Regions from separate parts of the Paenibacillus nuruki genome, predicted to be linked through region 1. Evidence: predicted binding sites of a transcription regulator. Region 1 holds the regulator's gene; each other region holds the start of a gene.
What was found. The regulator Rex, encoded in region 1, represses fermentation and respiration genes when NADH is low (regulators of the CRP and FNR family bind a similar motif). The targets are predictions, from matches to a motif close to TTGTGAAATATTTCACAA.
Positions count from the first base shown of each region.

Region 1 (8,283 bases):
GGATATTCCATTACTGACTCAAGTGATTCCATTTGCATTTCGTGCTGCCGTATTTAAAGGACGCCAGCATTATTTGTGTCTGCGCAAATTTGAGCATAAAATAAATACAAAAGAATTTCAAAGTCCTAAAGAAGATGTATTGATTGCAGCTCAAATGATTGTCTGGTTAAATTCGACGGAAACCGGTGATGATGAAGAGCTGAATATGGGTAACCGTGGAGCCGATTTCTGGGAGACGGTAGCGAGTGATACCGATTCTTGTCTTGGTCGTGCATGTCCGTGGTTCCGCAAATGCTTCTACCATCGTGCGAAGCATGAAGCAGGTACAGCTGATGTCGTTATTACGAACCATTCCAAATTATTTACCGATGTCAAAGCAGGGCACCAATTATTGCCTGCTTATGATCGATTGGTGATTGATGAAGCGCATCATTTAGAAGATGTAGCAGGTAAGCACTTGGGTATGCATATGAAATATTTCACATTGGTTCATCCGTTACTTCGTTTGTTCAAAGACAGTAAAAATGGTCAGCTGGCTATTTTGCGTCAACAGTTAGGTTCATCTGGTAATGAGCGTGGTATGGATTGGGCGATAGCGATAGATAATCTATATCCTGAAATTGTAGATGTCAAAGAAAACTGGGACAAATTGAGTGAATTATTATTTGCTTTATTACCTCAGCGTAGTGATGCTGCTCCGGGAGAAGCTGGACAATTTACATTACGTTTGTTACCTGAGAAGCAACCAACAGAATGGACGGTAATTACGGATTTGGAGAATCAGATCCATATCGGACTGAGTCAATTGATTCGTAAAGGCGAACAAGTAATGAATCAGATCAAAGAAAGCGATGAACAGTTGGGCACAGATAGTCTGGTGACTGATGTATCGGGTCTATTCAAAGATTTGACTGTCGTTCGAGACGATCTACGTCAATTTGTGAAGCTGGAAAGTACAGATACGGTCTACTGGTATGAAGCTAATGGAAATTATCGTAGTAAGTCTTTACAGATGTATGCTGTGCCTGTGGATGTGAGCAAGCAATTGAAAGAGTACTTTTTCGATAAAAAGAAAAGTATTATTCTAACATCTGCAACATTATCAATAGAAAAGAAATTCCAATATATGATTGAACAACTGGGACTTGTCGAAGCGGAAAAAGAAGGCAGATTGATGACTGAACAGTTATCTTCACCTTTTAATTATCGTGAGCAATCGCTATTGTTGATTCCACGTGACTTTCCAAGTGTCAAAGGCAGTGTCGGTGATGCCTTCTTTGTAGATACATTAGCGAACTCGTTAGCAGAGACTGCCAAAGCAACGCAAGGACGAATGATGGTTTTATTTACCTCATATCGAATGCTCAAGCAGGTGTATGAGCCATTAAAAGAGAAGTTATCACATAGTGATATTGCTGTATTTGGTCAAGGCGTTGATGGAGGGAGTCGGACGAAGCTTACTCGTAGATTCCAGGAGCGTTCTGCTTCTGTATTGCTTGGAACAAGTAGCTTCTGGGAAGGTGTCGATATTCCGGGCGAAGCATTAACATGTCTGGCGATTGTACGATTACCTTTTCAACCGCCCAATCATCCATTGCTAGAAGCCAAAAGCGAACGGCTTAAAAAAGAAAAGAAAAATCCATTTATGAAATTATCTGTACCGCAAGCAGTTATCCGTTTCAAACAAGGTTTTGGTAGATTAGTACGGACATCTAGTGATCGGGGAATCGTTATTGTCTATGACACTCGTGTGATCGAGTCCTATTATGGCAAGCATTTTCTATATTCATTACCCGGTCCCAAAATGGAACATATGCCGACAGAGCAGATGGTACCCCGTATTACAGAATGGCTTAGCCAGGCCGAACCTGAAAAGGAAACTGTAAATCAAGAGGGGGAGCAAGCATGAAATCCGACAAAATATCAGAAGCAGTCGTGCGAAGACTACCTGTATACCTTAGATATCTGAACGAACTTCACACCCGTGAAGTTCCCACAGTGTCTTCGCAAGAATTGGGACAAAAATTAGATTTGAATCCAGCACAAATTCGCAAAGACTTAGCTTATTTTGGAGATTTTGGACGTAAAGGAATCGGGTATGATGTATCTTATCTGATTGAGAAAATACGTCATATTTTAAAATTAGATCAACAGATCAATGTCGCACTTGTAGGTGCAGGTAATCTAGGGCATGCCCTTTCGAACTATAATATGTATTTGAAAGAAACGATGAAAATCGTAGCTGTGTTTGATTCTCTTGAACCCAAAGTCGGTTCGATGATCAATACATTAGTTGTACAACCGATCGAAGAACTTGGAGCAACAGTCAAAGCGAAAAGTATTCGTATTGGTATTATTACTGTGCCTAATATTGAAGCACAGCGTGTAGCAGATCAATTGATTGAAGCAGGGATCGAAGCCATTTTGAACTTTGCACCGATTATTTTGAAAGCTCCACCGCATATTCGTGTACACACTGCTGATTTTACAACGGACTTACTAAGCCTTGCCTATTATCTGGAAGATGGAAAGGAACATGAAACTAATGAATAACACCTCGAACAAATGGGTTATCAAAAACGGTATGTTTGCTGTAATGAGTGAAGAAAAATCGATGCTTTTCGGACATATGGTGATTGAAGATGGATGGATCACTTATCTTGGAGAAGAAGAGCCTGTGATTGAAGAAGGAACAACAGTAGTCGATGGTAATCATTTGTTCTTTATCCCGGGTCTAGTGAACAGTCATGGTCATGCGGCAATGTCTTTGCTACGTGGATATGGCGACGACCTTGCACTACAAGTATGGTTACAGGAAAAAATGTGGCCGATGGAAGCGAAGTTTACAAGTGACGATGTATACTGGGGAACATCATTATCTGTACTTGAAATGTTAAAAGGCGGTACTACGACATTCCTGGATATGTATGATCGTTCAGAACGTGTTGCTGAAGTCGTAGAGCAATCAGGAATGCGTGCTGTATTGATGCGTGGTGTTATCGGCTTATGTTCAGAAGAAGAGCAAAAGCAAAAGTTACAACAATCTATCGACTTTGCACGGGATTGGCATGGTCAAGCTGATGGACGTATTACAACGATGATGTCTCCACATGCGCCGTATACATGTCCTCCTGCATACATCGAACAATTTGTACAAGCAGCACATGACTTGGATTTGCCGCTGCATACACATATGTCTGAGACGTTAGCTGAAGTACAATTAAATGTAACTGATTATGGATTACGTCCTGTAGCTCATTTGGAGAAATTAGGATTTTTCACGCGTCCAGCCCTTTTGGCACATGCTGTTCATTTGAATGATGAAGAGATCGAAATGCTGGCGCAACATAAAGTAGCTGTTTCGCATAATCCGGGTAGTAATCTGAAATTAGCAAGTGGTGTTGCTCGTGTTCCTGATTTATTGCGTGCAGGTGTAGTCGTTTCTTTAGGAACAGATGGCCCGGCAAGTAATAACAACTTGGATATGTTTGAAGAGATGCGTTTGGCAGCTCTTATTCATAAAGGAGTATCCGGAGATCCAACAGCGGTACCTGCATTAGAAGCATTGAAAATGGGTACAGAATACGGTGCGAAATCTGTATTTTTGAATGACGTAGGTACATTTGCTGTCGGTATGAAAGCCGATATTACGGCATTAAATGTAGATCAACCGCATTTCTTGCCACGTACTGATTTTATCTCACATACCATTTATTCTGCATCAGCTAAAGATGTATTGCATGTCTGGGTAGATGGTAAGCAATTAATCAAAGATGGTATATCATTAACACTGGATGAAGAAAAAATTCGTCATGAAGCCCAAAGTGCTTTTGAAGGTTTGCTCAAACGCTAACCGGAAGTCGACAGGAAAGGATGGCGTGTTTTGCGAAATTTGGGAAGTGGAAAATGGATCGCAATCATTATTGTAGTAGTAGGATTGCTTGTATTAGGTGTTAATCAATTTTATGTTCATGTTATGGCGCAGCCATGGAGTAAAGAGCAGCTGGCGATCAACAGTGCACAGGAAAAGGCTGATATCGTATCTGTGACACGTACATTTAATTCTGTCTGGACAGATACTTCAACGTATTGGGTAGTTGAAGGTAAGAACACAGCACAAGAAGACCTTATGGTCTGGGTAAAGTTCAATATTGATGGCTCAGTCGCTGAAGGTGCTAATGCCGTACATGTTGAGAAAACAGCAGGTACAGTGACATATGAAAAAGTAAATGCTTTACTACAAAATGATCTGCCTGGAGCAGAAGCTGTACGTATTGTTCCCGGTTCATTCAAAGGAAAATATGCATGGCAAGTCTTTGTCAAACTCAATGAACGTTACTATTATATTTTTTATAATTTCCGTGATGGAGCTAAATTAAGTGAACCCATGGAACTGCCAGCAACATTAAAAGGAACAGGTCAAGAAGATTGACACAAGAAGAGTAAATCAAAAAAGCATGATCTTTTGAATTCAGCGTATGAATTCATCCAGATCATGCTTTTTTTGTTGCAGTGGAGGTATATAGGATTATAAGCGGAATTGTAAAACAGTACTCTGTAATTTCTCTGCCATCGCATGAAGTGTAGCCGTATGCGCTGTGCTTTCTTCAAGGAAAGCTAACTGCTCTTCTGTAGCCGCACTTACACTTTCGGTATTTGAAGCGACATGATCGGTTAATCCTGAAATATTTTCCATCGATTTTACAATTTTCTCCGAATGACCGGATAAATGATGAAGCGAATCGGTGACTTCTTTAATCTCGGCAGTAGTGTGATCGGTCAAAGTTTTGATCGTATTGAACAGATTGCCTACAGAATGGGCAGCCGTGATACCTTGACTCACTTCTTTAACCATACTTTCAACCGATTCAGTTGCACCTCTAGTCTCATTCTGAATCGTATTCACGAGTTCTTTAACACGTTTAACAGAATCATTGGTTTCATTGGATAGTTTGCGAATTTCGGAGGTTACTACAGCAAATCCACGTCCATGTTCTCCAGCCCGAGCCGCTTCAATCGCAGCATTCAGTGATAATAGACCTGTTTGAGAAGCGATCGAAGAAATAGCATTATTGATTTCTTCGATTTCACTAGAGCGTTTGTTAAGCGACGAAATAATGATTTCCAGCTTACTCATCCGCTGCTGAATTTGATCCATTTGATTCATAACATGAGATATTTCTTTATCACCTAGTAAAGCTTGTGTCTGTGCTTGTTGAGCGACATTCATTGCTTGTTGACTGCTTTGATCGATCTGCTGAATATCTTTATTCACATCATATACAGCTTGTAGACCACCTTCAACAATTTTGACCTGATCTTGGGTACTATTTGAGAGGTCTGACATAATATCAGCTACATGTTCTGCTGCTTTGCCTGTTTCAGATGTTCCGCTTGCTACATCTCTAGAAATAGAAATGACTTGTGCTGCATTATCATTAATTTCATGAACGAGATGCCGCAGATTATTTTTCATACTGTTAAAAGAAAACGCTAGCTCGCCTAGTTCATCTTTTTGCTTGACGGTTACATCTTCAATATTAAGATCACCTGTAGATATCGCTTTAGCCGCTTTATTTAATTTCTGTAATGGCTTGGAGATCAGACGAGAAATAATGATACCGATGATAATAGCTAGAGCAAAGTTAATAACGCTGATCGTAATTGCTAGTTGACGAGCATGTAATACTTTTTGCAGATTTTCATTTTTAGCAGTTTCCATAAGAGCATCTTGCTGATCTGAAAATTGTTGAGCAAATTTAACAATAACACTACCTACAGGAATAACGCTTGTAATGATATCGAGATAAGACTGATCCAGCTGTGTAGGAGGAAGGTTAAATAATTCTTGAGCATGTGTTTTGTAATAGTCATTCATTTTGAGCATGTAATCTATTTTTTCAGTATCTTCAGTAGAGACGACTAGACTTTTCATATCTGTTAAAAGTTGAGTCGTCTGATCGTTGGTACTTAATAATTGAGAACCATAATAAGAATCACGACTTAACATATAGGTCTGCATATATCCATTTTGACTGGTCGCATAAAATTTCAAATTATCGGCTTGCGATTTAAGTGTGACATAACGATCTAGAATTGTACTCATTGATTTTTGTATTTGTTGTAGAGACATAATATAAATGACTCCTGCACAGCCAGCAATCAGGGCAATGGCAAGAAATCCAGCTAAAAGCTTATGCAGGATAGATAGACGCATCAGAGACCACTCCTTTATATATAATCATTTCCATTTGGCAATATACTTTTCTGTATTGGCTTCGGTAATTAATTCATAAGGAATAATGATTTCTTTTTCGACTTGTTTACCATTTGCAGCTTCAATCGTAGTTTTGAGTCCTTGAGATCCTTGAGCAGCCGCATTTTGATAAACAGAGACTTTTAACTTATTGGCTTTCATAAAATTAAGAGCATCCATCGTACCATCGACACCGGCAAATATAATATTTTGATCTTGACCTTCCACTTGTGCCGCCAAAATAGCGCCAATAATCATTTCATCGTTATTGGCTACCACCGCATCAATTTTTTGACCGGATGCTAACCATTTAGCCATCAATGCCATACCTTTAGCACGATCATAATTAGCGGTTTCTTCAAAAACGATCTTCATATTCGGATATTTGGCAATAACGTCCTTGTTACCTTGAGTACGGTTTATCTGGGCATCACTACCCATATCGCCATCCATAATGGCAATATTACCTTTGCCACCTAACAATTTAGCCACTTCGTTCATTTGAAGTGTACCGGCAGTCAAAGAATCAGAGCCGATGTAAGATGTGGTAGTTGTTAATTCTTTAAATGTACGATTTACCGCAATAATAGGAATATTCGCTTGATTAGCTAAATCTACAATCGTTTTGGAAATAGTAGCGTCCATCGGTAAAAAAGCAATTGCTTTGACATCCTGAGCAATAAATTCTTTGATTTGTTGAAGTTGAATAGAAGGATCATTTTTGGCATCCGCATAAGTGACAGTGACATCAGGTTGTGTTTTGGCATAGTCTTCCATACCAGCCTCTACATAACTGATAAAGCGATCATTCATATCTGGAATAGATACACCAATAGTGATCTTTCCTGCTGTGTTAGTCGTAGTTGTAGGAGTTGTTGCTGCTGTAGTTGTAGAAGAGGCAGTAGAATCGGTTGTAACAGGAGCTACAGAAGGGCTAGAAGTACAACCCGAAATAAGCACAATCAGAGCGATCAACAAAAGAGCGGGGGAAACCGAAAAAATACGCGCATTGCCTAACCTCCATACTATTCATTTTTAGAAATATATAACGTTTACATTTTGAAAACAATTTAAATGAGGACAAAATGTGACAAGATATAAAGTATATCGACACAGGGTGTATTTTTAATAATAGGGAGTTTTATTTATTTTAAAGGGGAAAAGAGAAAGGGCTGAATATTACTAAAAGTAGTGCTATTAGAAATCAAAAAACACATATGATATACTAGATATAGATAAATAAATGTGAACATAACAAAAAAACCTATCCATTAACTGTTACCGATAGGCTAGAAGATGCCGAAATAAAATATATGTTGCTATGTACATCGTGTTGACTACATTAAAGGAGGACGTATATGAAACTCCGTATCATGCCTATTTTTATTACTGTAATCGTATCTGCCACTTTACTTTTTGGTGGATGGTTTACGTATCGTCAGCTGACTCTCTACAGTCCGCTAACAAAAATTGTACAGAACTATCCTGGGGTCAATAACTCTCATATTAGTATTAACCCAAAAGAAGTCATGTTGAAACTCGATCTTGCACCTTCCGCAGATTTAGGTGGTTTGGTACAACTATTGAATAAGCAAGGAACAGATATTTGGGGAAAACGTACACTTCAACTTGAAGTCACTGATCACTCCAATACAGAACTAGATAAAGTATGGGAAAATGCAATGTTCTCTGTCTCTCAAGCAATGGCTACTCAAAAATACACTGAAATTCCGCAAACGGTTGAAAATATTATGCAAGCCAATAAAGATATTCAAGTGAAAGCAGAAATGGATGAACGTAATGTATACGTATCTTTGAGCAATGGTAAAGGAAGCAAATTCCTGATCTTGCCACGTCATTCCCAAGTCACAGGAGGAAGCGCCTAATGCCTAAATCAACAAAAGAGATTGTTATTGGATTTGTACCTGTATTACTCATTTTTCTTATTTTTATAGGGTATAATATTTTACCATTACTATTGATTGCTGCTCTGGCTGGTGGAACATTTTTGGTTCTGCAAATGCGTG
Region 1 covers NZ_OY725677.1:1,137,909-1,146,191, forward strand. The annotation lists gene dinG (ATP-dependent DNA helicase DinG) at 1-1,909, shown strand, start outside; gene RCP16_RS05120 (redox-sensing transcriptional repressor Rex) at 1,906-2,553, shown strand; gene RCP16_RS05125 (amidohydrolase) at 2,546-3,853, shown strand; gene RCP16_RS05130 (cell wall elongation regulator TseB-like domain-containing protein) at 3,884-4,432, shown strand; gene RCP16_RS05135 (methyl-accepting chemotaxis protein) at 4,529-6,217, opposite strand; gene RCP16_RS05140 (sugar ABC transporter substrate-binding protein) at 6,242-7,216, opposite strand; gene RCP16_RS05145 (hypothetical protein) at 7,615-8,142, shown strand; gene RCP16_RS05150 (AAA family ATPase) at 8,142-8,283, shown strand, end outside.

Region 2 (8,283 bases), 1.1 Mb from region 1:
AACGTCGTGTGGTGAGCGAACAACGTCATGCTGGTTTCTAAATGGTTTGCGAATCAAGCGGTTCGCTTTGCTACCGTCGGCGTCTCCAATACAGTAATCGACTTTATCGTATTTATGCTATTACAGAGTTTTACTGGTGTTGTAGCTGCTCAATTTATCGGATATGGCGCTGGCACACTCAACAGTTATCTATGGAATCGACGTTGGACATTTGCACAGGGTACTGGTTGGGATATCCGTGAAATGATTCGCTTTTTACTGGTCAATATAGCAGTAGCTACGGTTACAGCGTGTGCGATTAGTCTGGTTGCTGATCATATTCCTGTCTGGATCGCCAAAATAGTAGTGACTATATTCGGTCTCGGTATCAATTATACTGTCAGTAAATTATGGGTATTTCGTTGAAAAAATCGATCTATACAGCAATAAATTATAATATCTATCGTATTCATTTATTTTTCTTTATTGATAGCAAAGAGACGAATTCTACTTTTTATCACAGTAGAATCCGTCTCTTTTTGCTATACTGCCTGTATTGCATCAATCTATAAGAAAAGTGTTGAATTTGCTATGGTGTGATTAGCTAAATATGTACATGTTTGATTAGATTTTTCACCTTTGAAATAGAACAAATTAATCTTCTATTACAATCAAGCATATAAAAAAAGCTTTCTTGCTCTTTCTTCTACAGATCAATAACATCTGTATCCGATTAAACAAGAAAGCTCTTATTGTACTATCATACCGCTAAGTCTTTTATCTGTAGATTAGTATCCTACGCCGTTGTAAGCCATGATCCATACAGAACCAGATACAACAACCAGTACAATCGCTAGACCAAAGATCAAAGCCATAACGTTCCAACGAGGCTGGTTACCCGTACGATCGCGTACATGCATGAAGAAGAATAACTGTACAACGAACTGCAATACTGCAGTAATCATAATGATTAGAATCGTTGCTGTTGCTTGGAACATATGGTTCATAACAACAACCAACGGAATAATCGTTAAGATGATCGAAAGGATAAAACCAATGATATAAGATTTAAGCGAGCCATGAGCATGATCTTCACCATGTGCATGTGAATCTGTTGAATGCTGCGCCATATTACATCACCCCCAACAAGTAGACGACGGATAGCAAGAAGATCCATACCGCGTCCAAAAAGTGCCAGTACAAGCTGATGACGTTAATTTTACCGCGTGTCACATCAGTGATTCCACGACGTGACAATTGAATAATTAATAACAACATCCAGACGAGACCAACTGAAACGTGAAGTCCGTGAGTCCCGACAAGCGTGAAGAATGCACTTAGGAATGCACTTGCAGAGATTCCGTGTCCTTCACCAATCAATTTCACGAACTCAGTGACTTCAAGCCCGATAAATGCCGCACCTAGAACAAAAGTAACGATCAACCAAGAAATCAGTTGTTTAACATTTCCTCTGTTCATAGCAAGTACAGCAAGTCCACTTGTGAAACTACTTGTTAACAAGATAAATGTCTCAGCAATAACGCCTGGCATTTCGAATATTTCTGCACCACCGGGACCACCGGCAGTGTTTTTATGAAGAACCACATACGTTGCAAATAAAGTACCGAACAAGATAACGTCGGTAATTAGGAAGATCCAGAAACCAAGAAGTTTCATTTCTTGCGGATCGTGATGCCCGTGGTCATGACTATGATCATGGTCGTGACCATGCTGTGATACAGCTTGTGCCATTAGACCGTCCCCCTTATCGATGCTTCCGTCTTCTCAATTTCTTCAACTGGAATGTAATAGTCGGTGTCGTATTGGAACGAGCGAGCAATCATACAACCTGCTACACCAATCAGACCAAGAACCGCCATCCATGTCCATAAGAAGACAAAGCCGAATCCGGCAATAAAGAAGAATGTTGACATTATAATTGGAATAGAAGAGTTTTTCGGCATATGAATTGGTGCATATACAGGTTTCGGCGGATTTTTCGGAAGCTTACCAGCCGCACGACGCTGTTTCTCAACCCATAGCGGATCTCTACTATCCACAACTGGAACCACTGCAAAGTTATACTCTGGTGCAGGAGAAGGAATACTCCATTCCAAAGTATGAGCGTCCCAGATATCGCCAGTCGTATCGACTTCACGATGTTTGATACTGTAAGCAATTTGTAGAACTTGGAACAAGAACGCAACACCCATCAAGTATGCACCCATAGTGGATACAACGTTTAATGGACCCCAGCCAGTGTCCCAATCAAATGTACTAATACGACGAGTCATACCCATTAGACCAAGCAAGTATTGAGGCATGAAACATACATAGAAACCAATGTTCCAGAACCAGAATGCCCATCTACCTAATGTTTCGTTCAGTTTGAAACCGAACATTTTTGGCCACCAGTAGTACATACCAGCAAAGTAACCGAATACTACACCACCGATAAGAACTTGGTGGAAGTGAGCAATAAGGAAGTAACTGTTATGATACTGGAAGTCAGCAGGAGCTACAGACAATAGAACCCCTGTCATACCACCGATAATAAAACATGGGATAAATCCGATCGTCCAGAGCATCGGTAGATCGAACCTGATTCGACCGCGATACATCGTAAACAACCAGTTAAAGATTTTAACCCCTGTTGGAATAGCGATAAGCATCGTAGATAATGCGAAGAACGCATTAACATCTGCGCCGGAACCCATCGTGAAGAAGTGATGCGCCCAGGTAAAGAAGGATACGAATGCAATAATCAACATGGCGAATACCATGGATGTGTAACCAAATAGCTTTTTACGTGAGAATACGCTGACGATTTCGGAGAAAATACCGAACGCCGGTAATATAACAATGTATACCTCAGGGTGACCCCACATCCAGATCAAGTTGATATACATCATCGGGTTACCGCCACCATCGAGTGTAAAGAAGTGAGCCCCCGCAAACCTATCAATAAACAATAGTGCTAGTGTAACAGTCAAAATTGGGAAAGCGAAAATGATAATGACACATGTTGCAAATACAGACCATGTAAACATAGGCATCTTCATAAATGTCATGCCTGGAGCACGCATTTTGATAATCGTTACTATGAAGTTAATACCTGTTGCAAGTGAACCAATACCTGAGATCTGAATACCCCAGATGTAGAAGTTCTGTCCAGGTCCTGGATTAAATTGTAGTTCTGATAGCGGTGGATAACTTAACCATCCTGCATCCGGTGAACCACCGATAACGAAAGATAAGTTAAATAACATTGCGCCCAAGAAGAACAACCAGAAACTTAGTGCGTTCAAGAATGGATAAGCTACATCGCGTGCTCCTAATTGAAGAGGCACCACGATATTAAAGAGACCGAACATAAATGGCATCGCCATAAACAGGATCATAACTACGCCATGCGTGGTAAAGACCTGATTATAATGTTCAGGATGTAAAAATTCGAGATTTGGGAATGCGAGTTGAGTACGCATCATAATGGCATCCACGCCGCCACGGAACAACATCAAAATCGAAGCAAGAATATACATGATACCGATTTTTTTGTGGTCAACTGTTGTTAAATAATTACGCCACAACCAGCCCCATTTTTTGAAATAGGTGAGTCCCACAACGATAGCAATCATCGCAAGTCCGATAGATACATCTGCACCGTAAATTAGTGGGTCGCCGGTGACGAAAAAGTCAGATGCAAAATCTTTAATTTTCTCGAGCATCGGGGAGCTCCTTTCCCTGTCTTTTATGTCACACGCTACGGTACAACTAATTTCAAATAACTTTGAACTTAATTGCTAGTATTCGTGTCCGTGCTTTCTTGATCGTTCATTTCCATACCATCATGCTCATTGGTTCCCATATCACTTTGTCCTTCTTCACTTTCTTTCTCATTGATCTGAGTTGAAGGAGTGGTATGAGTAGCACGATCTTTACCGCCTGCCAAACCACCTGGCAAGTATTTGGTTACGAGTTGTTGGAACAATCCTTCTGGGAATGCAGAGAACGTCTGTTTGTCAGCTGTTCCTGGAACCGTTAGTGATTGGTATGTTTCCATACTCATAGGTTTAGACTCGGTTTTAACTTTATTCACCCAAGTCTGGTATTGCTCGTCAGATACAGCATTCACATCGAATCTCATTTGGGCAAAGTGCTCACCACTGAAGTTAGCACCTGATCCAAAGAATGTTCCTTGATGATCAGCTTGTAGATACAATGTCATAGCCATACCCGACATCGTATAAATTTGTCCACCAAGTTCTGGAACCCAGAATGAGTTCATAGGTGCATCAGAAGTCAGTTCAAATCGTACAGGTGTATCTTCTGGAATCGTAATCGAGTTCACAGAAGCGATACCTTCTTCCGGGTACATAAATAACCATTTCCAGTCCATAGATGCTACTTGGATTGTAATAGGTTGCTTCTGTGATTGAATCGCTACAGAAGGTTCTAATGCATAGGTGTAACGAACAGTTACAATACCAAGTACAGCAATAACGATGATTGGAATCCCCCACCAGATGGTTTCAAGTTTGGTGCTGTGGTTGAAATCCGGATCGTATTTTGCCTTTCTACCTGGTTTGTCACGGTATCTCCACACTATAACAAAAGTGAGTATTGTTACCGGAACAATAACAATGGCAGTTAGAATCGTTGAAATCACGATTAGATCTCTTTGTCCTGCTGCAATAGGTCCTTTCGGATCGAGAACAAAGTAATTGTGGCTACCTGCATAAAGCGCCCATACTGTCAAAGCCAGTGACAGAACCGACACAATAATCATAACCCACATCATAAGACGAGAACCCGGTTTTTTGTTCATCTTAATCCCCTTTCTCACATAACGTTTAAGACGTTCATAATATTGAAACCACACATTTCTATGTTAACACTAAGTGTGCTATTTGCGTATCCATAGAAGGTGTAAATTCCACATTTTTTTGACTTGTTAACAAATCTGTCAATTTATTAACAGGTTATCGTGAATCTTTTCACATTATTTATATATTATCATATTGTGATTCCGTAAAAAAGCCCCTTTAAGAACTAATTCTTAAAGGAGCATGTATTTAATTGAAAAAGTTAACGTTCTGTTACAAAAGATATGTTTAATCGTCGTTGATACTTTCTTTTCCTTCTTCATTACGCACTTGCATTGAACCGATCGATTTACCAATAAAGTAGATAAACACGCTACCTACTACACATCCGATCCCCATCATCAGTCCAGCATTGTTATCGTTAAAAGGTTGGATATTCAAAATAATCGTTACTACACCCACAGCAAAAGCGATCCAACCGATGATCGTTAGCAAACGAGTTAATCCACGAGCATTTTTTCCGGGTGAATTTGAACGGCCTTTTGTATTTGTCGCCATGATTAAAGCACTCCCCTCTTCATGTTAGTAGCCATAGTGACTCCAAATGTAGGAGCACTTTACCAATTACGTTGCTAGGTTATAGTATCTATTACCACAATTCACCCTTTTTGATTCGGTATTCATTCATATTCTTTTAATTTCTCTTTTATTTCTTTGAAAATATAAACAAATCGTGAATATTCTTATAGAAAAAAGCCATATTCTCTGCTTTGAACAGAAAGTATGGCTTTTTTCCTCGATCTCATTATTATAATAATAGTTTCATATTTAATAAGAATATATTTATATATAGAAGGAAAAAGATAAATAAGCGTCATATTCATTGATTTTGACAACGAATAAGTTGCGATATTTAGCTATTTGCTATCAATCTATAACTTCTGCCCGCTTCAGCAGTAAACTCCAGTACAAAGTCATGTTGTGAATGATTCGGTTCAGTAACCGTACAAGCAGTCAACGGATCATCTAATTGCAAAGCCGTAGAACTCACTAATCGACATGTTCCATGAAACGGTGATTCTAATGTAACTTCAAGCAATTCTCCTTGATTCCAGCTCATATCAACAATATATCCACCACGCGCACGCAGCCCTTTGACTTTACCTTTATTCCATACTTTTGGCAAAGCAGGGAGTAGATGCAGTTCTTGTAAATGGCTTTGTAGCAACATTTCAGCAATACCTGCTGTTCCACCAAAATTACCATCTATCTGAAATGGAGGATGAGCATCAAATAGATTGGGATATGTAGAACGTGCCAGTAATGTACTTACAAATTCATGAGCCGTCTCTCCATCTAATAGACGGGCATAGAGATTAATTAACCATGCACAACTCCAACCTGTATGTCCGCCACCATGCTGAATACGACGTTCAAGCGAGACACGCACAGCTTCTACAAGCTCAGGAGTCTGATAACGGTTGATCTCATTGCCGGGATAAAGACCATACAAATGAGATACATGGCGATGCCCTGGCTCGTGCTCTTCATAATCACGATACCATTCTTGCAACTGACCATGACGACCAATATGAAAAGGATATAGGCGCTCAGAAGCCTTTTGGAGTGTGATTGCCCACTCTTGATCGATTTCTAGCAATGCTGTACTGGTAATACAATGCTGAAATAATTCACGGATCAGAGTCATATCCATAGTTGATGCCGCTGATGTACTGCATGGTTCACCTGTTGCGGTCAGAAATTTATTTTCAGGTGAAGTGGACGGAATCGTCACGAGATAGCCTTGACGATCTTCTACTAACCAATCAAGCGCAAATTGTGCAGCTTCTTTGAGAATGGGATAAGCAGAATCACGTAAAAAGTCCAAATCTCGATTGTATTCATAATGCTCCCACAAATGGGCACATAGCCAGATACCCCCTAATGGCCAGAATGCCCAGCTTGCATCGCCTTGAGTGGGTACAGCTAGTCGCCAGAGATCACTATTGTGATGTGTCGTCCAACCTTTAGCCCCATAGTGTACTTTCGCCACTTCTTGACCACTCTGACTCAGATCTTCAATCATTCGGAATAACGGCTGATGACATTCAGACAACTGACATACTTCAGCAGGCCAATAATTCATCTGGGTATTGATATTGGTTGTATAATCACTATTCCACGGTGCTTGGACATGTTCATTCCATATCCCTTGTAGATTAGCAGGCTCACTTCCCGGACGCGAAGACGCAATTAACAAATATCTTCCATAATGGAAATAAAGTGCTTCTAATGTTGGATCATGACGATGTTGTTGATACTGCTGTAGTCGTTGATCCGTCGGTAATTCATGATTGACAACAGAAGTGGAGGTCTCCTGAGCTTGTTCATCGCCTAGTTCTAACTCTACACGGTTAAATAGACGGCTGTAATCATCGACATGCTGTTGTAACAATAATTCGTATCCGATACTTCCTGCTTCATTGATAAACGCTAGACTTTCTTCGGACAAGATACGTCCACTGCTTCCAGAGGGCTTATCGTACCCTTCAAAATCAGTTACTATCGACAATACAATCATGATTTCATGAGCATCTTGAATCCATAATTGCTCCTCCTGAGCCTGAATATGACCGTGATCCAGATATACTTTGACCCCCATATGAAAATGAATACCATGTTCCGTTTCGGCATCATAGTTATACGGTGGTTCATACTGGCGATAATCTTCAATACTTGGTAAGCAATATCCACTTAAAGATAATTCATGATCTTGTGTATAGATTCGATAAGGTTGCACACTATCTAAGCGCACACGGATATTCAGTGGCTGCTCTCCATGAGTACGCAAGCGGTAGACCATAACTTGCTGCGGATGACTGACAAATACTTCTTTTTCTATATACTGGCCATCTGCTTGCCATGAAGTACGAGTTAGAGCTTGATCTAATAGTAGCTCACGTCGGTAATCTGTAATCACAGGTTCATCGAAAGAATACTCGAGATCCACCCACAGATCACCAGCCGGTTGATACCCTTCTGTATCTTGCCCTAACATTTGAGTATTAATGATCGACTGTGCTTCTTCTAATTGCTCATCCAGAATAAGTTCTCGTACTTTGGACAGTTGAGTTAGGCTACTTCTGTTGACTGTCTCACGAGGCTTACCTGACCATAATGTATCTTCATTTAATTGAATACGATCATGCTCGATTCCTCCGAATACCATTCCACCCAGACGACCATTTCCAATAGGCAACGCTTCTTCCCAGAGTTGTGCAGGTTGGTTGTACCATAGTTGCCATGATGGCTTGCTCTGTTGATCGATCATATTTTTGACCTCCCTATTCAATTCATACATAAAGGGGCTTCGTGAATCCGAAGCCCCTCTTGTTATAGTGTTACCTTTTTTGTGATGTGTAGTTCCTGTTTATTTGGCAGCTACAGGTTTGCTCCACAATTCAACCGTATCTTTGAT
Region 2 covers NZ_OY725677.1:60,825-69,107, reverse strand. The annotation lists gene RCP16_RS00350 (glycosyltransferase family 2 protein) at 1-41, shown strand, start outside; gene RCP16_RS00345 (GtrA family protein) at 28-405, shown strand; gene cyoD (cytochrome o ubiquinol oxidase subunit IV) at 768-1,109, opposite strand; gene cyoC (cytochrome o ubiquinol oxidase subunit III) at 1,111-1,731, opposite strand; gene RCP16_RS00330 (cbb3-type cytochrome c oxidase subunit I) at 1,731-3,707, opposite strand; gene qoxA (cytochrome aa3 quinol oxidase subunit II) at 3,776-4,807, opposite strand; gene RCP16_RS00320 (hypothetical protein) at 5,094-5,363, opposite strand; gene RCP16_RS00315 (glycoside hydrolase family 95 protein) at 5,719-8,136, opposite strand; gene RCP16_RS00310 (ABC transporter substrate-binding protein) at 8,236-8,283, opposite strand, start outside.
Region 2: a site for Rex is predicted at 4,965-4,982, ahead of qoxA (cytochrome aa3 quinol oxidase subunit II). Genes of this name have one in related genera too.

Region 3 (8,283 bases), 1.4 Mb from region 1:
GTTCCTTTTTCAGCATTAGGCAAGTCTACAGCACCGATCCGTCATATTTATCGTTCGCTACAGCATCCCAATCTAGTACTGGTCGATAAAGAAAACGGTGGGAAAGCCGATGCGCTAAATGCAGGGATTAATGTATCACGTTATCCTTATTTTGCATCCCTAGATGGCGATACCGTACTGGATACAGATGCTTTTATCAAAGTAATGAAGCCAATTATGGAAGCCAAGCCTGATGAAGAAATTGTAGCGACAGGTGGTAGTGTAGGTATTGCCAACGGTAGTATTGTCGATACAGGTTATCTTAGTAGCGATAATGTAATGTTATCTCGTAATCCATATGTGATCATGCAAGTGATTGAGTACTTACGTGGTTTCTTAATGGGGCGCATTGGTCTAAGTAGCTTCAATATGTTGATTCTTGTATCTGGTGCATTTGGCGTATTCAAAAAAAGCTGGGTGATTGAAGTAGGCGGATATGAGACAGAAACGATCGGTGAAGATATGGAGCTCATTGTGCGTCTACACCGTCTGCTACGGAAGAAAAAAAGCAAAGGTCGAATCATCTATATTCCTGAACCGGTATGTTGGACAGAAGCACCAGAAAGTCGCAAAATCTTACGTCGTCAACGGATTCGCTGGCAACGTGGATTATTTGAAAGTCTTTGGCGTAACAAAGATATGCTGTTCAATCCCCGTTATGGACGGATAGGGTTCGCCGCTATGCCTCTATTTATGTTTGTAGAGTTATTAGGGCCGGTTGTGGAATTAATCGGCTTAATTATGATTGTACTGGGTCTTGTGCTCAAAGCAGGCGCAGGCTGGGAGATCAGTGCTTCGCTTACACTCATGATGATTCTATACGGTTCATTATTATCAACTGGAGCTGTGTTATTCGAAGAGTGGCGATTCCATCATTACAATCGAATGTCTGACGTATTCCGTCTGGTTCTGCATGCGTTATCAGAATCATTCTGGTATCGTCCGATGTTAACCGTCTGGAGAGTGATTGGACTAGCACAAGCAATTCGTGGTAAAAAAGCCCAGTGGGGTGAGATGACACGGGTGAATGTGATCGGTGGTAGCTCAGATACGATAAAGATACGACCAGAAAATCCATTGATACAACCGAAAAAATAAACCATCAAGCTAAACACATAAAAAAGCTACTTCACCAGCAGACAATGATGGTTGAGTAGCTTTTTTTATAATCAAGAAGCTTATCGCTTCAGTTTCCATTCTTGTTGTAACATGCCATATACTGCATGATCTACATAACCGATCGGCAACAATTCAGCTTCACGAATAATACCTTCCAAAATAAATCCTAGACGCTGAGGAACCGCGCGACTGCGATGATTACCTGTCGCACAGCGAATCTCGATTCGGTGCAGATTCAGCTCGATCAATGCATAGTCGATTAATACACGAAGTGCAGAAGTAACTAATCCTTTGCCTTCATAATTCGAACCAAGCCAGTAGCCGATACCTACAGAACGGTGATTCCAATTGATCTCATGAAAACCGATAATGCCAGCCAATTGACCTTTATACCAGATGCCAGCATTGAATGCACCATTTTCCATCGCTTGGGTCATCGAAGACCGTACATATTCTTCGCTAGCAGCCACAGAATTGGTTGCGTCGACCCAAGCTAGCCATTGGCGTAAAGAAGATCGGGATTGATCGATCAGTTGATAAATTGGGCGAGCATGACTGGGTTCAAGCGGTCTTAATTCGATTTCTTCATCCAATTTATATGTAAACATCAATAGGTACCCTCTTTCTTAATCGAATATAAAATAAAATGGATCGGATGAAATATGCAGATTAGCAGGATGGATGATTTAACGACGTGGACGAAGAGGTGGGTGCTGTTCCAAAGCATAGATATCTTCTTCAAGCCCAGCCATGCGTTCATTTAAGGTTGTGCGACAATCCGCTAAGGCTTGATTATAGATCAGAGGCCCTGCCGATTGTAAGAAGAAATCGAGCACAGAATCAGCAGCCAAATCGCCTATACTTTCACCACGTTCTACTTCAAAAAAATGCTGGATTTGAGCGATCATCTGCTCACGCTGTTCTTTCGGTAGACTCAATGCTTTCATGCGTCATTGCTCCTTTGTACACGTTTATACTACATGCTACCGTATTCATCCTCTAGCGTCAAAGCCATTTAGCATCAAAAATGCAGTCACTAGAACAGGACAATGGTCTCTGTCTTCATGTGCATATCCTTGTCTAACTTGCCAGAACAGTTATAATGGAAGTATTGGATTATTCCTGTAAAACAAACTGAACGATGAAAGGTTGATTGACGTGGAGCATACAAATACCCCGCCTAATTTTATAAAAACTGTAATTGCGGAAGACCTACAGTCCGGTAAAGTCAAAAAGGTCGTTACCCGTTTTCCACCGGAGCCGAACGGTTATCTCCATATTGGTCATGCCAAAGCAATCTGGATTAACTTTGAACTTGCGAAAGAATTCGGTGGTAGTACGAACTTACGCTTTGATGATACGAATCCTGCAAAAGAAGATGTAGAATACGTAAAATCGATTGAAGAAGATGTGAAATGGCTAGGCTATGAATGGACAGGTAAATATTTTGCTTCGGATTATTTTGATACGATGTATGAAAAAGCAGAATTGTTAATACAAAAAGGACTTGCTTATGTCGATGATCAATCGGCTGATCAAATTCGTGAAATGCGCGGAACACTAACCGAGCCGGGTAAGAACAGCCCTTATCGTGAACGTACGATTGAAGAAAACCTAGATTTATTCCGTCGTATGCGTGCAGGCGAATTCGGTAATGGTGAACGTGTACTACGTGCGAAGATTGATATGTCTTCACCAAATATCAATTTGCGTGATCCGGTCATCTACCGTATTGCTCATCTAGAGCATCACAATACAGGTGACAAATGGTGCATTTATCCAATGTATACTTTTGCACATCCATTAGAAGATGCGATTGAACATGTGACTCATTCTCTTTGTTCGATTGAATTTGAAGATCAACGTCCATTTTATGATTGGGTGATTCGTGAGTGTGAAGTTGAAGCGGAACCTCATCAATATGAATTTGGTCGCTTGAATCTAGCGCAGACGCTAACCAGTAAACGTAAGCTGAAGCAACTGGTGGACGAGAAGATTGTTGATGGTTGGGATGATCCACGTATGCCGACGATCTCAGGATTACGTCGTCGTGGATATACGCCAGAAGGTATTCGTGCATTTGTCTATGAGACCGGTATTTCCAAAAGTCAGGGCGTTGTCGATCTACAAACACTAGATCACTTTGTACGTGAAGACTTGAAATTGCGTGTTCCTCGTACGATGGGTATTTTGCGTCCACTTAAAGTGGTCATTACCAACTACCCTGAAGGACAGATTGAAATGCTAGATGCTGAAAATAACACTGAAAATGAAGAAATGGGTATTCGCCAAATTCCATTTTCACGTGAAATTTATATCGAGCAAGATGACTTTATGGAGAATCCGCCGAATAAATATTTCCGCTTATTCCCGGGCAATGAAGTTCGCTTGAAGCATGCTTACTTTATCAAATGTAACGATGTGATCAAAGATGAAGAAGGCAATGTGACAGAGATTCATTGTACGTATGATGTGGAAACGAAAAGCGGTAGTGGATTCACCGGACGTAAAGTCAAAGGTACTATTCATTGGGTCGAAGCGAGCCAAGCCGTTCCTGCTGAATTCCGTCTATATGAGCCGTTGATTACAGCGGAAGAAGCAGACGAAGAATTAACTGATGAAAATGAAGAGACTGCTGAAAAAACGTTTTTGGATTACTTAAATCCAAAATCACTTGAAGTGGTTCACGGGTTTGTAGAACCTGGTTTGAAAGATTCCAAAGGATATGATCGTTACCAATTTTTCCGTCATGGTTATTTCAGTGCTGATCCGAAATACACGATGCCAGGCGATCCGGTCTTTAACCTTGTTGTCTCGATGAAGAGTTCGTTCAAATTGCCAAAAGCATAAGATCATAGAATTCTTTCACAGTTAAAATAGGAACAAATCACATCACAAAAACCGCCCTTTCTCAACAAGTGAAAAGGGCGGTTTTTGATGTTATCTATGATGAAATTACAGATGAGTAGATAGGGTGAGATACATTAATACTGTTCGTCCTCTTCTTCCATTCGGTACTGCGTTCGCTTCACATTCAGCCACATCGATGCAAAACCGATCGCTCCCACAAACGAAAGAGCAACACCGGCTAGATACATCTGCTCCGAACCGAAGTTCTGGAATAACCATCCACCGAGAAAGCCAGCAATCACACCGGATACACCGCTCCATGTCATCGTATAAATTGCTTGACCGGAACTGCGGAATGCTTTGGGAACAAACATCATGGTGAGCTGTGTACCGACATAGAAATAGCCACCGAATGTTACTGCATGTAGCAATTGAATCGCAATAATTTCCCATGGGCTAGTCGCTTCTGCCATCAAAAACCAGCGTAATGTAAACAACAGACTGACAATTGCTAACCAACCGATCATAAATGAAATATTACGCTTGAGATAACGATCAAATAGCAAAAATAAAGCCGCTTCAAAAATAGAAGAAGCAAATACAGCCCAACCGACCATCGACTTGGTTCCCCCAAGTTCAACGATATAGAGCGAGACAAAGGTACTGTTCATCGCATTCGGAATCGCTACCAAAATACCAAATACAATAAAACCTACAAAATACAGATTGCCCAGCAACTTCTTCATCGCATACCGATTCATTGTCGGTGATCCACCCGGTAACTTGGTTTGTGGAGGCAATAACAAAATGATACCGATTGCAATAAGAAGCAACACCGTAAACACCGTACCGATTTGAGAAACCCCTAATCGATCGATGACAGGACCTGCCACAACAGCTGTTAATGCCCAACCCAGTGAACCATACAAACGAAACCCGCCGAACTTTTTGGGTGTGCCATCAATATAACTCAAAATCAAGGTATTGCTTTGCGATAACATAGGGGTCTGGAAAAAGAAAAAGACCGCCATAACAATATAAATAATCGTATAATTCTGCACATGAAAAACAAGCTGAACCATGAGCAACGTGCCTAGCATCATAATCAGCAGAACAAATCGTACATTTTGTAGACGATCACTATAAAATCCCCAAAATGGATTAGCAATTAATGAAATCAACGGACCAATGGCCATCAAAGCACCGATCTCACTCTGGCTCATTCCGATATCTTGCAGGTATAATTGAAAAAAGCTCGTAAAAATAACCAGTGTGCCATATATGAAAAACGTAAACCATCGTAGTGGTCTAAAAGTAGTGTTGTTTATATTCGGATGCAAAGCCAGCCAATCCTTTCATCAGACATTTCATTCACTGTAGCATGTGTTGAAAAGGGATACAAACCAATTTTGTTTATTTCTGGAGTAGAAAGGATAATCTATTATGCCATCCTCTTTAAAATATACAGGTATTATTTTAGCAGGCGGTCAATCAAGCCGTATGGGTCAAAATAAAGCATTATTGCCTATAGATGATCATACCATTATCGAACGTGTAGCCAAAGCATTAAAACCAACTGTATCTTCGCTATGGATTGCAGGCAATCACAATGCTGATTATTCATTTCTAAAGCTCTCCGAAGTGCCAGATATTTTTCCCGGACAAGGGCCTTTATCAGGTCTGCATACAGCTTTATCACAGATTTCTAGTGAATGGTATGTAGTCAGTGCCTGTGATCTACCTTTTGCCAGTACAATACTGATGCAATATCTAATAGAGCAGACTAGGATAGAAGGGATACAAGCTGTGATTCCTATGCAACATGGACGTATTCATCCACTGTATGCGGTCTATCATTATAGTGTACTGCCATCGCTTCAGACCGCCTTAGCACACAACCAATTGCGTGTAAGAGATTGGTTAGATCAGCAACAGGTAAAGTATGTAGAAATCGAGTCATTGTATGATCCAAATGTGAAGGAAGTATCTTCTTTTCAAAGTATATCGGAGTATAGCTTATATAATATGAATGATCCCCAGTCCTATGAGCATGTTGTGCATCTTTTGGAGCAATATCCTTCTTTGATATAGCCAGTCTGTGGCATAAGTCCTTTTGAGAGCGTGACAAACATGACTATTTTATGAACGTATGCTTAATTCGCCCCTAATCGCTACAAAATAGAGTACAATAAAAGTATAAAAACAAGTCTCTTCTTCAGTACTTACTACCGCTGTTGACTAACGATTTAACCTATATATTGCTTCAAACCTTCAATGTCGGAATTCAATCATTTAAATATGTGAATATTATCACAAGGAGTGATTTAAGATGACTATGTATACAGAACCGGAAACCCACCAAGCTCGCCAAGAATGGTTATACAGTCGTGTAATGACTTACCGTTTACTCAGCGAAATGTTAGAACGCAAACCTACATTGTCCAAGTTGATCGAATGGAAAAAAGAAGCGTCCAAAATCAATCGTCTATTTACCAATGACTATGCACTGCTTCATACGTTAGAAAATACGATGTTGAATGATATTATGCAATATGCTCGTCAAGAATGTGCAGAATACAGTCAATTGTTCGAGCAAGATCAACATGTTAGCTATCCACCACAAGCTTCCTACTATTTAACGAATGAGCAAGGACGTACGGCGTATGAAGCTGTTGTGAATGCTGTCTATGCACGGGCAGGAATTGCTTTCAAAAAAATGGATCATGAAACAGATGATCATATCGGAATTGAATTGGAATTTATGGCGTTATTGGCTGAACGTTCGGCAGAGACTGATATGCATTCCTCTAGCCGCAAAATGATCGCTCAAATGCAGATCGAATTTTTAGAACATTATTTGATTCCATGGGTACCTTCATTCTGCGCTGAACTTGGCAAAACCACTTGCAGTCCGTTGTACCGTGAATGGGCACAGATGTTACCGACTTATCTTCAACATGATGTACAAGAATTACAACAGATCGTGAATCGCTTACCCTAATACAAATTCCCTATTTTATAGATCACATGATCTGAAATAGGGAATTTTTGCTTTGATTTTGAAAATATAAGTAATTTATTTCCAATTCACTGTGTCAAATTAGAAAATACAGTCTAATGAGTGATAAGGGAGGTTTACCGCCTTGAATAAATATTATTGCCTCAAACAATGTATTGTCGTAAAGGCTGTAGACAGAAGAGCGGAATTTCCATCGTTAGATTGGGCACGCCAATATGCTTTAAAAGAATTAGTGCCACAAGAAATCAATTTTGTAGTGAGCGATGGAGATACAGGTCAAATCTATATGGATGTTCGATTCGGTTCGCATACCAAAAACCCCTGAGTACTTCTTTACTCAGGGGTTACTTTTATGTGCTGATATAGTTGTTGTACATCTTGAAGGTCTACTTTGCCAGCGATCGGTTGCAGAGCACAAGCACTACCGCAAGCCGCTCCATAACGAAGCATCTCTGCAAGATCACCACCACGATAAGCTGCGGTCACCATACCTGCTGCCATGGCATCTCCGCTTCCAAGCGCACTGATAATATCAAGCTCTGGCACATGTACTCTGTACCGCAGAGAGCCTTGAGCCGCTATCGCTCCACGTTTACCCAAAGAGATCGTAGCTGTTTTTACACCATGATCTAACATTGCTGTCAGTACACCATCTAATGTCTCCTCTGAATAGTGATCACTTGGAGCTATGCCTGCCCATGCACAAGCTTCATCTTCATTAGGTTTCACTAGATCAGGTGAAGCTTGTAATCCATAACGTAACGCTTCTCCGCTAGCATCTAAAGCGGTCTGAGCACCTTTAGTTTTAGCAATCTGGATTAAGGTCGCATACAGATCAGCAGGGCATCCTTCAGGAATACTACCGGAAAATAATACCCATGCAGATACACTTGCTAACTGTTCTACCTGCTTTTCCAAAAGGATCAACGATTCAGGTGTTACATATGAAGATCCTTGTTCGATAAATTCAGTCTGGGTGCGTTGCTGTTGATCCAGTACAGTAATCGCTAGTCTTGTTTCTCCTTGCACTTCGGTAAATTCACAAGCTACACCTTCTTGTTGTAAAAGGGACTGCATTTTCTGTCCATTATATCCTGCGATCAAGCCGGTAGCTGTTACCGATTCACCTAGCATATGAACAACACGTGCAGCATTAATCCCTTTGCCCCCCGGAACAGTGATTCCCGGTAAGCGGTGTACCTGATCAATATGAAGCGTAGGAACAGAATAAATAATATCGAGCGCTGTATTTAACG
Region 3 covers NZ_OY725677.1:4,804,653-4,812,935, forward strand. The annotation lists gene RCP16_RS21315 (glycosyltransferase family 2 protein) at 1-1,137, shown strand, start outside; gene RCP16_RS21320 (GNAT family N-acetyltransferase) at 1,218-1,766, opposite strand; gene RCP16_RS21325 (DUF2164 domain-containing protein) at 1,845-2,105, opposite strand; gene RCP16_RS21330 (glutamine--tRNA ligase/YqeY domain fusion protein) at 2,317-4,008, shown strand; gene RCP16_RS21335 (MFS transporter) at 4,143-5,348, opposite strand; gene mobA (molybdenum cofactor guanylyltransferase) at 5,452-6,099, shown strand; gene RCP16_RS21345 (TorD/DmsD family molecular chaperone) at 6,338-7,009, shown strand; gene RCP16_RS21350 (hypothetical protein) at 7,152-7,352, shown strand; gene RCP16_RS21355 (1-phosphofructokinase family hexose kinase) at 7,361-8,283, opposite strand, start outside.
Region 3: a site for Rex is predicted at 6,307-6,324, ahead of RCP16_RS21345 (TorD/DmsD family molecular chaperone). Genes of this name have one in related genera too.

Region 4 (8,283 bases), 150 kb from region 1:
TAAATTCCCATTATCTGCTGAAAAATTAAGCCCTGTACTGGCTTGCTATAAAGTTAAAAACGCGGATCAAGGGATTGAACGTGCTGCACAAATCGTAGAATTTGGCGGTATGGGTCACTCTTCAGCTATCCATTCTAATAATGATGAAGTTATTCAGAAGTTCTCTAATCGTCTACAAACTGGACGTATTATCGTGAACTCTCCTTCTACACATGGTGCAATTGGTGACATTTACAATACGAACTTACCATCTTTAACACTAGGTTGTGGATCTTATGGTCGTAACTCTACTTCTTCTAACGTAAGTGCTGTGAATCTGATTAATGTGAAAAGGGTGGCTCGTCGTACTGTGAATATGCAATGGTTCAAAATACCTTCTAAAGTTTATTTTGAAAAAGGCGCAACTCAATACCTTGCTAAAATGCCTGATATTAGTCGTGTAGTGATCGTAACAGATGCGATGATGGTACAACTTGGTTATGTTGAAAAAGTACAACATTACTTGCGTCAACGCCAGACTCCAGTTGTTGTTGAAGTGTTCTCTGATGTAGAACCAGATCCATCAACTGCTACTGTAGAACGTGGTCGTCAAATGATGGAACGTTTCCAACCGGACTGCATTATCGCTCTTGGTGGTGGATCTCCTATGGATGCTGCTAAAGGCATGTGGATGTTCTACGAATATCCTGATACTGAATTTGATAACCTAAAACAAAAATTCATGGATATCCGCAAACGGATCTACAAATACCCACATTTGGGACAAAAAGCACAATTTGTAGCAATTCCAACGACTTCAGGTACAGGTTCTGAAGTAACATCGTTCGCAGTTATTACAGATAAAGAAAAAGGCAACACAAAATATCCTTTGGCTGACTATGAATTAACACCAGACGTAGCGATTATCGATCCTGAATTTGTATACTCTTTACCTCGTGTAGCTGTTGCTGATACAGGTATGGACGTATTGACTCATGCGATTGAAGCTTATGTATCTGTAATGGCAAGTGACTTTACTGATGGACTAGCGATCAAAGCGATTCAACTGGTATTCCAATATCTAGAACAGTCTGCTCTAACAGGCGACAAACTGGCTCGTGAAAAAATGCATAATGCTTCTACGATTGCAGGTATGGCATTTGCGAATGCATTCTTAGGGATTAACCATAGCTTGGCACATAAATGGGGTGGACAATACCATACAGCACACGGTCGTACCAATGCGATCTTGTTGCCACACGTTATCCGCTACAATGCGAAAAAACCAACTAAATTCGCAGCGTTCCCTAAATATTCTCACTTTATTGCTCACGAACGTTATGCTGAGATTGCTCGTATCTTGGGATTGCCAGCACGCACAACCGAAGAAGGCGTGAACAGCTTAATCAATGCTATTCGTGACTTGAACCGCAAACTAGGTATTCCTGAAACGTTTGAAGCATTGGGCTTTGATGCAAAAGACTTTGAATCTCGTGTAGATTACCTTGCTGACCGTGCATTCGAAGATCAATGTACAACAGCGAATCCTAAATTACCTTTAGTGACTGAACTAGCTGATGTATACCGCAACGCATTCTATGGTCGATTTGAATAAATAGACCTGTCTGACAAGTAAAATGATAGTTTGAAAAAAGGATCACTCCACACATGCTGTTATAGCAGTACGTTGGAGTTGATCCTTTTTCCTTCTTATTTAACTTGTATCGCTAGGAATATACTTTCAAGATATATGGTTGAAAATAAAAAACAAAGCAAATATGGAATGCCACCTTATCCCAAAGAACGATCTCCTAGTTTGCGATATTAGCAGAACTAAAGAGAACCGTTCTTTTGTTTGTAGAGAGGAGTGATGCGATGTCCAACATTATTCTATAGCTTGTATATAGAATAATACAGAAATAGTGTGATGTATTTCGTTGTTATAAGCCGTAAATTCTTGTATGATGCTACAGCTATTTGGAGTGAATGCTGATGTGTATTTTTGTATTAGTAGATTCGTATCACTGTATTCACTGTGTAAATCGTTATTTACTTATTGTGTAACAGGCTTAATTGTAAACTGTAATAGTTATTTATAAAAACTGTTATAGATACAGAATGTGATAAAAATCATAATAAAGATGCTATTTTGTGATAAATGTCACATACTCTGCTTATGAATTGCATCATAATAAAGACATAGCCGGAGGGAGAAAACAGCAGCTTCCGGTATCGTGTAGGCGAGACAAGCAATAGTGTAAATGGTTTTGTGATTTTATTCACAAATAATGGAGGGATTATCAATGTCAGTTATCGAAAGAAATGTACAGGATAATTTAAAACAAGACGCATGGCGCAATTTCAAATCAGGTAAATGGGCAAAACATGTAGATACTCGCGACTTTATTGAACAAAATATTAGTGCGTATCAAGGAAACGAAACATTCCTAGCTGGCCCTACTTCAAATACAAAAGACTTGTGGGATATCATTTCCAAACTATCTAAAGAAGAAATCGAACGTGGTGGCGTATGGGATGTAGATGCTGCAACACCTTCTACAATCACTTCACACGGTCCTGGTTACTTGGACAAAGACAAAGAACAAATCGTCGGTGTTCAAACAGATGCTCCTTTCCGTCGTTCATTACAACCGTTCGGTGGTATCAAAATGATGATCGATGCTTGTAAAGCATATGGCTTTGAAGTACCAGAACAAATCATTGATATCTTTACAAACATTCGTAAAACGCATAACCAAGGTGTATTCGATGCTTATACTTCTGATATGAGAGCAGCACGTAAAGCAGGTATTATTACAGGCTTACCAGATGCTTACGGTCGTGGACGTATTATCGGTGACTATCGCCGCGTAGCATTATACGGTGTAGACTTCCTAATTAATGAAAGAAAACAAGATTTGAATGATATGGAAGTTGACGTGATTGATGAAGATGTGATTCGTCTTCGTGAAGAAGTATCAGAACAAATTCGTGCTCTAGGCGAATTGAAAAAAATGGCTGAAATGCATGGCTTCGATATTTCCAAACCAGCACAAACAGCAAAAGAAGCGTTCCAATGGGTATACTTCGGTTACCTTGCAGCAATCAAAGAGCAAAATGGTGCAGCGATGTCTCTAGGACGTGTATCTTCTTTCCTTGATATCTACATCGAACGTGATGTTAAAGAAGGCACAATGACAGAACAACAAGCTCAAGAATTGGTTGACCATTTCGTTATGAAATTGCGTATCGTTAAATTCTTACGTACTCCAGATTACAACGAATTGTTCAGTGGTGATCCTACATGGGTAACGGAATCAATCGGTGGTATGGCTGTCGATGGCAAAACATTAGTTACCAAAAACAGCTTCCGTTTCTTGCATACATTGTATAACTTGGGACCTGCACCAGAACCTAACTTGACTGTATTGTGGTCAGAACAATTGCCAGAAGCTTTCAAAAAATTCTGTGCTAAAGTTTCAATCGAAACCAGTTCGATCCAATACGAAAATGATGATCTGATGCGTCCAATCTATGGCGACGATTATGGTATTGCTTGCTGTGTATCCGCTATGCGTATCGGTAAACAAATGCAATTCTTCGGAGCTCGTGCGAACCTTGCCAAAGCATTATTGTATGCAATCAACGGTGGACGTGATGAGAAATCAGGCGTTCAAGTAGGCCCTGAATACCCTGCAATCACTTCTGAAGTGCTTGAATATGACGAAGTCATGAAACGCTTCAAAGCCATGATGGAATGGTTAGGCAAATTGTATATGAACACATTGAACGTTATCCATTACATGCATGATAAATACAGCTACGAACGTATCGAAATGGCACTACATGATCGTGATATCTTACGTACAATGGCTTGCGGTATCGCGGGTCTATCAGTAGCAGCTGACTCATTAAGTGCTATCAAATACGCTAAAGTAACACCGATTCGTGACGAACGCGGTATTGCTGTAGATTTCAAAATCGAGGGTGAATATCCTTGCTACGGTAACAACGATGATAAAGTCGATCAGATTGCTGTTGAATTGGTCGAAACATTTATGAGTATGATTCGCAAAAACAAAGCATACCGTGGTGCTACACCAACACAATCAGTATTAACAATTACTTCTAACGTAGTATATGGTAAAAAAACAGGTACAACACCAGATGGACGTAAAGCTGGCGAACCATTCGCACCAGGTGCTAACCCTATGCACGGACGCGATACTAAAGGTGCTCTTGCATCTCTAAGTTCTGTTGCGAAATTACCATACGAAGATAGCTTAGATGGTATTTCTAACACATTCTCTATCGTGCCAAAAGCATTAGGTAAAGAAGAAGAAATTCGCAAAACTAACCTTGTATCTATGCTTGATGGATACTTCGGTAGCAATGCCCATCACTTGAACGTTAACGTATTCGCTCGTGAGCAATTACTAGACGCAATGGAGCACCCAGAAAACTACCCACAATTAACCATCCGTGTATCTGGATATGCTGTTAACTTTGTTAAATTGACTCGTGAACAACAAATGGATGTCATCAACCGCACATTCCACGGATCAATGTAATAAAAACTTTTTAACAATATTCAAAGTAATGAAGCTAATCAAAGTAAAGTAATCAAAGATGGTAACTGCTAACCAACAATGAATGATATAAATGAAGCATTTGAGAAAGTGGAGTCACACCGCAGAGCGAAGAGTAGGAATTGTTTCTGAAGAAGCGAAGCGTTCGCATTTAAGATTCGGATATCGACTGCGAAAGCAGTTCATTCCAGATATCCGATCTTAACAGCGATCGTAAGAATAATTCATACGCGTAGCGGTGTAACTCTAACTCTCGAAATCCTATTCATTTATATACATCAACTCAGACGAAAGGGGTGATTGATCATGGTAAAAGGCCGTGTTCACTCGCTAGAAACGTTCGGTACCGTCGATGGCCCGGGCATACGATTTGTACTATTTATGCAGGGTTGTCTGATGAAATGCCAATACTGTCATAACCCTGATACATGGAATTTGGACGGAGGTAAAGTGATGGAGCTAGAAGAAGTTCTAGCTGAAATTGAACCTTACTTGAGTTACTACCGTTCTTCAGGTGGAGGATTGACGGTATCTGGTGGAGAACCAACGTTGCAAGCTCCTTTTGTCAGAGAATTGTTCAAAGCAGTCAAAGACCGTTGGAACCTGAATACAACACTGGACAGCAATGGATTCAATGAACCTAACAAAATCCATGAACTGCTTGAAGTTACTGATTTAGTCTTGCTTGATATTAAGCATATCAATAATGAAAAGCACAAAAAATTAACCGGTGTATCAAATGAACGCACTCTACACACAGCACAATGGCTATCTGATAATGGACGCAAAATGTGGATACGCCATGTGTTTGTACCTGGCATTAATGATGCTGAAGAAGATCTGATCGCTTTAGGAGAATTTATCGGCACATTAAAAGGGGTAGAGAAATTCGAAATCTTACCTTATCATCAGATGGGCATCTACAAATGGGAAGCGTTGGGACGCATCTATCCGCTGGATGGGGTTCCTTCGCCAACCGAAGAAGAAGTAGAACGTGCGTATCGTCTGATTGAGCAAGGTCGTCGTCAAGTCTCTTGTGTCTAATCCTCCTCTTTATGAAAATAGATAAATAACAACCATAGTAAGCAAAAAGGGTATATGAACGTGAAGCCAGAAGTCCTTTCCTGATCCATAGGGAAGGACTTTTTGGTATCTACATAGTTGAGTAGTGATACGTTATCTGTAATATCAGTTCTTCTTAAAAAACTCCCCAAAACCTAAACTTTATCCGCTTGTTGCACGCGACCTCGTTATCTATACTTAAATAAGAATATCGATTATCTATATCATATGTATCTTGTTCAGACATCTTTTCAAAATAGGCTCCAGCACAAGGAGGATATCTATGAACACTATTCAATTATCAGACTTAACATTAGATCAGAAAATCGGACAATTATTTGTATGTGGATTTCATACCAATGTACCGAACGAACATATTACAGAATTGATCGAAAAATATCATGTCGGTGGAGTGATTTATTTTCGGCGTAATATAGGAACAGCTCGCCAGATTACAGACCTTTCCACAGGGTTACAGCAGATTGCTCAGAGGCAGGGATTACCACCGTTATTGATAGCGATCGATCAAGAAGGCGGAATGGTGAGCCGAATCGATCAAGATGGAATGAGTCTGATTCCGGGCAATATGACTCTTGGGGCAGTAAATGATGTGGCATTAACGGCAGCCGCTTCAGCGATCAGTGCGCGTGAATTACGTACATTAGGAATTAATTTGAATTTTGCGCCTTGTGTCGATGTGAATAATAATCCTCGTAATCCAGTGATTGGCGTCCGTTCTTATTCTGAAAAGCCTGAAGTAGTAGCTATTCATGGAGCCGCCGCTATTCAAGCGATTCAGCAAGAGTATGTAGCTGCTACAGCCAAGCATTTTCCAGGGCATGGAGATACTGAGGTGGATTCTCATTATGGATTAGCTTCTGTACCTCATGATAAATTACGCTTAGAACAGATTGAATTATTACCTTTTCGTTCAGCGATAGATGCAGGAGTCGATGTGATCATGTCGGCTCATGTTATTTTCCCTGCATTTGAACCGGAGCCTATTCCAGCTACATTGTCGCGTAAAGTACTAACCGATTTGCTTCGTATCGAGATGGGATTTGAAGGATTAATTGTGACCGATTGTCTGGAAATGCATGCGATTGCCAAGCATTTTCCGATACCACAAGCGACTGTTATGGCAGCTCAAGCCGGAGCAGACCTATTGCTGGTGAGTCATACATTAGAGCACCAGATCGCTGCGATTGAAGCGATTAAAGAAGCGGTGCAACAAGGTCAGTTATCTGAAGCTCAAATCGATGCTTCAGTCGAGCGAATACTATCACTCAAAGCCAAACATCAGATGGATGCAGCACCTTATACGATAGAAGAGTGGACACAGCGCTTAGAACCTGAACCGATCGAACCGGTGTTGCGTGAAATTGCAGAGCGTAGTATTACATTAGTCAAAGACGAAGGGCAATTGCCTTTGCAACCGGATGATAAGGTACTCATTATATGGCCACAGGTGACGCGTCTAACCGAAGTGGATGAGCCGACAGGGCATGATGTCAGTTTTGCTCAAGCTCTTAATAGCTATGGGATCGATGCAACTCAGATTACGATAGATGCTCGCCCGGAACCGGAAGAGATTCAGCAAGTATTAGCAGAAGCAATCCATTATCCCAAAGTGATCTTTGCAGCGTATACATCATCGGGTCTGTTACCACTCGGTCAAGCAGAACTCGCCCGTCAATTGTCTCTTTTGACAGATACTGCATTGATTGTGGCTTCTGTACGTAATCCTTATGATCTGAATGATCTTCCTGAGATCAAGACGTATATCTGTAGTTATGAAAATCGGAAGTATGCGGTAGAAGCTTTGGCAGCTGTAATTGCAGGGGTTAAGCCAGCGCTAGGAAAATTACCAGTGAGCTTAAATGAGCAATATCAGGTTCAAATATAGAAGAGTAGTTGTCAAAATAGGTTATTGCATTTATTTGTGGTAAAGTATAATTAATGACGTTTTCTGAGCACATCATGTAGTCAAAAACAGTCTATTCATCGCTGATGGATAAGGCTGTTTTTTATGTGATTTTTCTGCGGAATAGATGTGACTGAAGTGTGAACAGATACGTATGTTGTAAGGTTTCTTAAGGAAGAGAGAAACTTTTCAAGGTTTGGCGCGTCTTATTAATGTGCCAATTCGGGGGAAACACCATCTTTTTAGAAGTGAATTACAGTAAATTGCTATGAGAAGGAGCCTAATAATGAAATTCAAGAAGACTTTACTAATTGCATTACTCGCTGTAGCTCAGACTGTTGCGACTGTTCCAGGAGCGCAAGTGCATGCTGCTGAAGGCGATGTGGATAGCAGTATCGTACAAGATGTCTACAATGATACTCAAGGGACTGTAGGAGATGATACTACAGTAACTGATCCTAATGCAGTTACAGATCCTAACGCAGTGACTGATCCGACGACAGATCCTGCTGGAACAACAGGTGATGGTACAGTGCCAACGGTTCCTACAACACCACCTACTACAGTTACACCGCCAGTAACTACACCAACAACACCTACCGTGGTGAATGATGTGTATTCGGCTGGACCTAACAAAGTTATTTTTATGATGAACTCTAATCAAATTTATCAAGATGGTAAATTATACTTTTCAGATCAACCTATGGCTGTGAAAAGTGGAGTATCTTA
Region 4 covers NZ_OY725677.1:987,566-995,848, forward strand. The annotation lists gene adhE (bifunctional acetaldehyde-CoA/alcohol dehydrogenase) at 1-1,594, shown strand, start outside; gene pflB (formate C-acetyltransferase) at 2,283-4,550, shown strand; gene pflA (pyruvate formate-lyase-activating protein) at 4,875-5,612, shown strand; gene nagZ (beta-N-acetylhexosaminidase) at 5,914-7,536, shown strand; gene RCP16_RS04425 (stalk domain-containing protein) at 7,841-8,283, shown strand, end outside.
Region 4: a site for Rex is predicted at 2,247-2,264, ahead of pflB (formate C-acetyltransferase). Genes of this name have one in related genera too.